2 regions of the Blautia sp. MCC270 genome follow, and region 1 is predicted to be linked to the other one. Evidence: predicted binding sites of a transcription regulator. Region 1 holds the regulator's gene; the other holds the start of a gene.
The links. The regulator NrdR, encoded in region 1, represses ribonucleotide reductase genes. The targets are predictions, from matches to a motif close to CACAANATNTTGTG.
Positions count from the first base shown of each region.

Region 2: a site for NrdR is predicted at 3,020-3,033, ahead of nrdD (anaerobic ribonucleoside-triphosphate reductase). Genes of this name have one in related genera too.

Region 1 is NZ_WQQD01000018.1:65,932-70,134, forward strand. It holds gene gdhA (NADP-specific glutamate dehydrogenase) at 1-436, shown strand, start outside; gene nrdR (transcriptional regulator NrdR) at 628-1,077, opposite strand; gene GPK58_RS06930 (YlmC/YmxH family sporulation protein) at 1,216-1,470, shown strand; gene sigG (RNA polymerase sporulation sigma factor SigG) at 1,584-2,363, shown strand; gene pap (polyphosphate:AMP phosphotransferase) at 2,428-3,900, opposite strand; gene GPK58_RS06945 (hypothetical protein) at 4,171-4,203, shown strand, end outside.
Region 2 is NZ_WQQD01000029.1:78,710-82,912, forward strand. It holds gene arcC (carbamate kinase) at 1-683, shown strand, start outside; gene nrdD (anaerobic ribonucleoside-triphosphate reductase) at 842-2,977, opposite strand; gene GPK58_RS09560 (hypothetical protein) at 3,178-3,693, opposite strand; gene asnA (aspartate--ammonia ligase) at 3,910-4,203, shown strand, end outside.

The DNA of each region.
Region 1 (4,203 bases):
CACTGAGGGACTTGGCATCTGGAATATCAAATGTGATATCTACCTTCCATGTGCTACTCAGAACGAGCTTGGTCTTGACGGAGCTAAAACACTGGTTGCAAATGGCTGCAAATACGTCGTTGAAGGTGCAAACATGCCTACTACTCTTGATGCAACAACATACCTTCAGGAGAACGGTGTTCTCTTCATGCCTGGTAAAGCCGCAAACGCTGGCGGTGTTGCCACATCTGCACTTGAGATGAGCCAGAACTCCATGAGACTTTCCTGGACAAGAGAAGAGGTTGATGAGAAACTCCACCACATCATGATCGATATCTTCCACAAAGCTGATGACGCTGCTAAACGTTACGGTATGGAAGACAACTATGTTGTAGGTGCAAACATCGCCGGCTTCGAAAAAGTTGTTGACGCTATGAAAGCTCAGGGTATTGTTTAATTAAGTTTCCTGAATCATTAATATATATTTATAGCAGGGACCGCAGAGGATTTTTCCCAGGCGGTTCCTGTTTTTTTGTATCCACTTTTACGATCTCTGAAAAATCGAACATTCATGTTTCAAAAAAGGCCGGTTGTCTTTTGACAATCGGCCTGAAATCTCCTGCATTTGCAGTCTATTCATTTAATCTCTTAATTGATCAGCTTCTTCAGCTCATCCATAAAGGTACTGACATCTTTAAACTCTCTGTATACAGACGCAAATCGTACATACGCCACCGCATCCAGATCCTTCAGATGCTCCATAACGATCTCTCCGATCTTGGTACTGCTGATCTCACGGTCTTCTGACCGGAAAATATCTCCTTCTATGGAATCGATCATCTCTTCCACTCTCTCAATGGGAATGGGGCGCTTATAGCAAGCACGAAGAACACCATCCTGGATCTTGGAACGTTTATAGCTTTCCCGGTTCTGATCCTTCTTGATCACAGTCAGCGGAATCGTTTCCACCTTCTCATAAGTTGTAAAACGCTTTCCGCAGGCATCACAGAGACGGCGGCGGCGGATGGAATTGGTATCCTCTACAGGTCTGGAATCTACAACTCTTGTATTATCCTGGTTACAGAACGGACATCTCACAGAACTCTCCCCCTTTCCGGATCAGTAAATCATTACTAAATTTGTTTTTATTATAAAATAAATGCACATAATGTGTCAATAATCGGACTTGCATAAATTTTACAGATTTTCCATAAAATCATACCAGGTGATGAATTTATGCGCATCTGTGAGCTGAAACAAAAAGAAGTGATCAATATCCATACCTGCCGCAGTCTTGGCTGCCCTCTTGATGTGGAATTCTGCTGTGAAACCGCACGTCTGAAAGCCCTGATCATGCCGGAACCGGGAAAATTTTGCTGGTGTTTTTCCAAAGAAAATGAATATTCCATTCCATGGGACTGCATCCGCCAGATCGGCGAAGATATCATCCTTGTTGATTTCCGTAATGAAAAACTGCTGTCCGGAGAATAAATACCTCCTTATTGTCAAGGCCCTTTATTTTTTATATTTTCCCTGAAAAAGTATATTTCAACCGCCCTCTGAGAATCATCTTAATGTACTGACAAGACAAGGAGGATTCTAAGATGGCACTGAATAAAGTTGAAATCTGCGGAGTAAATACCTCAACCCTTCCCGTTCTCGATCAGGAAGAAAAGGCGGAGCTCTTTAAAAGAATCAAAGCTGGCGATGAAGAAGCCAGGGAATTGTACATCAAAGGCAATCTGCGGCTTGTTTTAAGCGTGATCCGGCGTTTTCAGAACAGCAGTGAAAATCCGGATGACCTTTTTCAGATCGGCTGCATCGGCCTGATCAAAGCGATCGATAATTTCGACACCACTCTTCAGGTAAAATTTTCCACCTATGCAGTTCCCATGATCATCGGAGAGATCCGAAGATATCTCCGTGATAACAACAGCATACGGGTCAGCCGTTCTCTGCGGGATATCGCTTACAAAACCATCTATACCCGGGAAAACTATATGCGGCAGCATCTCAAAGAGCCTACCATTGCAGAAATCGCTGATGAGATCGGTATCGACAAGGAAATGATCGTCTATGCCATGGATGCGATCCAGAGCCCGGTAAGCCTTTTTGAGCCCGTGTATTCCGAAGGCGGAGATACCCTATATGTTATGGATCAGATCAGTGATAAAAAGAACCTAGAAGAAAACTGGGTGGAGGATATTTCTCTTCGAGATGCCATGAACCGGCTTGGAGAGCGTGAACGTCACATTATCGATCTCCGCTTCTACGAGGGAAAAACCCAAATGGAGGTAGCTGATGAGATTGGTATCTCCCAGGCTCAGGTCAGCCGACTGGAAAAACATGCTCTTCGCAGTATGCGAAACTATCTCCGGAATTGATTCATCTCTCTTCAGACAAAAAGCTGCAGCAGAATATCTGTTATCCTGCCGCAGCTTTTATCTCTTATTTCAGCGCTTTCTCAATTTCTTCGATCACGATCCGAAGCGCCTTCAGCCTTGCATATTTCTTATCTACGGATTCCAGAATGTGCCATGGTGCATAAGCAGTGCTGGTTTTCTGAAGCATCTCATCTACTGCTGTTTCATACTGATCCCATTTTTCACGGTTTCTCCAGTCCTCATCCGTGATCTTCCACTGTTTTTCCGGATTGCTCTGGCGGTCGTTGAACCTGGCAAGCTGGGTGTCCTTATCAATGTGGACCCAGAATTTCACGATCACAGCGCCCCAGTCAGAAAGCTCCTTCTCAAATTCATTGATCTCATTGTAGGCACGTCTCCAGTCATTCTCGCTGCAGAAGCCCTCCAGACGTTCTACCATCACTCTTCCGTACCACGTCCGGTCAAAGATGGCAATGTGACCATCCTTGGGAAGCCTTGTCCAGAAACGCCACAGATAATGACGGGCTTTTTCATGAGGCTCCGGACTTGCGATAGGATGTACCTCAAATCCACGGGGATCAAGAGCCTCCGTGATCCTCTTGATATTTCCTCCCTTTCCGGCAGCATCCCAGCCTTCATAGGTGATGATCACAGGCACTCTTTTTCGGTAAAGACGGTTATGCAGGCTTCCAAGCTTTGCCTGCAGTTCCTTAAGCTCTGCCTTGTATTCTTCATCCCCCACTTCTTTTCCATCCAGAGGAATCTCGCTTAATCTGGGCATCTCCACCAGAGGAAAAACATTCTGCAGGATCGGCACGGCATGTTTGCTGTTTTCCATGGCAACCTCTATATTGCTGATCATGGTTTCCAGCACCTGCAGTTCTGCCCACTTCCGGTCACCGGCATCGACAATATACCATGGAGCCGCAGATGTATTGGTATCCTGCATATACTGGTCAAAAATCTTTCTGCACTTCTTATAATGATCATTCTGCCAGAGATCATATTCATTGACTCTCCATCTGGTATCCTTGCTTTCCAGAAGAATGCCCATACGTTTTTCTTGTTCTTTCCGGTCGATCTGCATAAAAAATTTCAGGAGCACATATCCATTATCCGTCAGCTGACGTTCAAATCTCCGGATACTGTCAATCCGTTTTACATAATTGTCACCCTTCAGCTTTTTATCCATACGTTCACGACAGGTCTGATCCATCCATCCTGAATCCAGAAATGTAAACTTGCCCGCTTCCGGGATTTCCCTGAAATATCGGTAAAGAAATGGTTTCCGAAGGTCTTCCTCTGTAGGCGCTGACATAGTCGCAACTTTGAAGAAACGAGGATCGATATTCTTGATCACCTTGCTTATGGTACTTCCTTTTCCGGAAGCTCCCCAGCCTTCAAACAACACGATCACCGGAATCTTATGCTCTTTCAGAGCCATCTGCAATTCATATAATCTGGTTCTTGCAGCGCTTAAACGCACTTTGATATCCTCTTTTTCCGGAATCTGTTCCGGGTTCCAGTTTTTCAACATCTGCATCGTCCTTCCTTGAATTTTTTGAATATTCATATTATACCACAGAAGATCTTATTTTACGATAATTTTTACATAATTTTAACCTTTAATCCTCACAAAAGCAAACAAATTGCACAACAAAAATCATTCATAAGCATCGAAAATCTTTTTAACCTCTTGACATTTTTGTCGCCGCTTCATACAATAGACGCTGATTGTTATTTTTTTAACTTCATAAAAAAGCAGTGCCTGAAAACTGTTGAAATAATAAAGATCAAGGAGCCGATCATGAAACTCACAGAAAAACTTCTGCAGAAAATG
Region 2 (4,203 bases), on a different contig from region 1:
GTTATATCGGCTATGACCTTCAGAACGCCATCCGCGCTGAGCTTATCTCCAGAGGGATCTACAAACCGGTCAGCACAGTTCTGACACAGGTTGTCATCGATCCATACGATGAAGCATTTGCAGAGCCGGAGAAGATCATTGGACGTGTTCTTAACGCAGAAGAGGCCGAGGCTGAAGAAGAAAAAGGAAACTTTGTCACAAAGGTGGGCGAGGGCCAGTACAGACGTATCCTTGCAGCACCGAAGCCACAGAAGATCGTAGAGATTGAAACCGTAAAGGTCCTCTCTGCAGCAGAGCAGATCGTCATTGCCGCAGGCGGTGGCGGAATCCCGGTTCTTGAGCAGGGAACTCAGCTGAATGGTGCCAGCGCCATCATCGAGAAAGACCTGGCAGCAGGACTTCTTGCAGAAGAACTGAACGCTGACACTCTGATGATCCTTACAAGCGTCGAGAAAGTAAGCCTTGACCATAATACGGATCACGAATCTTATCTGGATACTATTTCCACAGAAGATGCCAAGAAATATATTGCCGGCAAACAGTTTGCGGCAGGCTCCATGCTTCCTAAGATCGAAGCAGGTGTTTCCTTCGTGGAGAAGGGAACCGGACGCCGTACCATCATCACAGACATGGCCCATGCAAAAGACGGCTACCGTGAGAAGACCGGAACTATCATTAAATGATCATTTTACGGACTCAGAATACAAAGTGAACTATAAAACTTCACTTTACATAAAAATATCCCGCAGACGGCTGCTGGTCTTACCGGCAGCTCTGCGGGATATTTTTATATTGTCTGGCTGTCCGATCACTGTTCCACAGTTGATCGGACAGCTAGCATTTACATAGATTTTCGCTCTGCGATCTCAGCCATCTTCGCCTCATTCAGGCGGGTATCTCCATGGACACGGCTGTAGGAAAGATATCCGTTCATACGGTCGATCTTGGTCAGGTTTCTGGAACCGCAGACAGGGCATACATCCATCTCCAGTTCCTCATGACCACAATCGTCACAGTATGCAAGAGAAAGGTTCACTCCCTCATAATATCCCAGATCCATGGCTCTGCGGATCAGTGTACGGATAGCTTCCTTATTGTAGCCGATCGGATAACGTACATACTGAATCTTACCGCCATTGCAGAGCTCCCAGAAACGTCCCTCCAGATCCTGTTTCTCGATCGGAGTCACATCCTCTGTTACATGGCAGTGGAAGCTGTTGCTCACATATGGTCTGTCAGAAACGCCCTCAATGATTCCATACATCTTACGGAACTGCTCTACCTGCAGGCCACAAAGACTCTCTGCCGGTGTTCCGTAGATCGCATAAAGATAACCATCTTCCTTCTTGTACTGATTTACCTTGTCATTGATATATTTCAAGACCTCCAGAGCAAACGCCCCATCCTCGGCAATGGATTTGCCATTGTAAAGTTCCTGAAGCTCATTTAACGCTGTGATACCGAAGGAAGCTGTCATAGGCTTCAGGATCTTGCCAATCTTTTCATTCGGTTTCAGATGTCCGCCGTAGAAACCGCCTTCACAATATGCAAGCGGGTTGGTGGATGCACGCATCTGTCCCAGATATTCGTAAGTGCGAATATGCAGGTTACGGATCATTTCCAGATAGAAATCCAGAACCTCATAAAAATCTCTGCTCTCCGCTCTGGCCTTTGCAAGGATCATCGGAAGATGAAGGCTTACCGCACCAATGTTAAAACGTCCCACAAAAACAGGCGTATCATTCTCATCCGCCGGCTCCATACCGCCACGCTCATACCACGGACTTAAGAAAGCACGGCATCCCATCGGGCTGATGACCTTCTTGTATTTCCTGTACATACTGGAAATATAGCCTGCGCCGGACATAGACAGCCAGTCCGGATACATGGTTTTGGAGGAACACTCCACACCAGCCTCAAAAATATCCTCACAGCACTTTCCGGGACCATGGATCTCTTTGTCATAAAGGAATACGATCTTCGGGAAAAGTACCGGTTTCTTGTGTCCGGCCTTACCCTGTCCTCCCTGATGGACCTCAAGAAGGGAAATCGTACACATCTTCTCAAACTGCTCGGTTCCGAGACCAAGTGTCACCGTAACAAACGGATAATCACCTCTGGAAGAACCGACTGTATTCAGCTTGTACTCAATTCCCTGCCAGCCCTGGTCATAATCCCTGCGGACCTTATCAAGAGCATACTCAATAGCTCTCTCCTCACGGCCACTCCAGCTCTCATCCGAGTATTTCATAAATTCGGAAATATATTTATCATAGCTCTTCTTTGCATACGGTGCCAGGATCTTATCAACCTCCGGCACTGTAAAGCCACCATACTGCTGTGCTGCTGTACTGAGAATGATATCCCCCATAACATCAAAGGCTGTATCCAGAGTCTTCGGCTCGTTATACCAGACATTGCCCATCTCAAAACCGCCACTTAAAACAGCTGCCACATCGAACAGACAGCAATTCATGGTATCCAGACGTGCAGACTGGTCATGAATATAAATGTAGCCGTCCTTACATGCCTGAAGCTCATTACGGTTCATAAAAAACTTCCGATAGAGTTCCTTGTTCAGCTCATTAAAGATCAGGCTTCGTTTCGTGGCAACAAGGGCGCTGTCTGTATTGGCATTACTTTTATCACCGATATAACGGATCGCCTGACTCTTGGTATAGACATCATCCATCATATGGATAAAATCCAGCTTGTAATTCCGATAATCACGGTAGCTCTTGGCAACTGCCGGATTCACACGCTCCAGAGCCCCCTCCACGATGTTGTGCATCTCCTGGATCTCGATCTCATTCTTTCCAAGGGAATCCGCATGCTCCTGGGCAAAACGGCAGATAAAATCCTTCTCCTCGTCTGAAAAAGTATAAAGAATACGCTCTGCGGATTTGTTCACGGCAGCCACGATCTTCTGCGGATTAAACTCCTCTCTTGTCCCGTCTTTCTTGATCACATATAACATTGCTCATCCCTCCCTGTGCTATATATAAGTCGCTATGCAAAATACTATATATAGTACCTATATCCTCTATATATTGTTTTTCATCTATATGTTGTGCTAGGCATGAGTATAACACAGCTGAGGAGAAAAGAAAAGGGATATTTCTGTATACACGAAAATACAGACACTTAGCACTGCCTGATCTCACTGCAGAAATATTCTCACAAATTCGTTCCGATCCAGTCTGCAAGAAAATCCCATAATTTCGGAAGCAGAATGGCCAGTGTCACTATAAACCATATGATCCAGCCTGCCCCGCTGCTTTTCTGATCTTTTTTTTGCTGTTTTTTTCCCTGATCTAAAACTTCTGCGCGATTTCTGCCCACCGTTGTTTTATTCCTGGTATTAACTGCCACTGCAGTCTTACGTCCGGCTGCTGCACCTGTATTCCGGCTTCCGGTTAGATTCCGATTCAAATCGGTATTGCGGCTTGCATTCGTATTCCGGTTTATGTTCGTATTCCGGTTTACGTTTCCGTTATGTTGTGTTGTTTGATCAGCATCCTGTCCATACTGCCGCATCATATCCCGCACTTTGGCGGAAGCATGTTTATAATGTATCTCCCGGGGCTCATTCAGATGATATAACACCTCATCATTTCTGTAAGGCATCCCACATAATGAACACCTGCCATTTACAACCTTACCCCCACAAACCTGACACCTTTGACCTGCCATAAGCTCCCTCCATTCTATCCGTCAAAACGGATATTTATATTTCCGTCGTAAACATAAGCATTCTTTTTTCAGTATATCACACCAGGCATTTAATACCCAGCATTTTTCTACGATACCCCAAAAGACTTCCCCTCTCATTATATTGCCACTCCACCCATTTTCTGCTATAATACCCCACAGAGCAATAAGCCTAAAAATCATCAGGAGGAGCCGATAATGAATACAATCACAATCCCCGCAACCTATCATGCAGACCTGAACCTCCATGACACACAGATTGCGATCAAAACAGTAAAAGATTTCTTCCAGCAGACACTCTCCCAGAAGCTGAACCTTCTTCGAGTATCCGCTCCAACATTTGTAGCACCGGAATCCGGCCTTAATGACAACCTTAATGGTGTAGAGCGCCCGGTAAGCTTTGATATCAAGGCTATCGAAGGAAGCAACGCCGAGATCGTACACTCCCTTGCCAAATGGAAACGCTACGCACTGAAAAAATACGGATTTTCT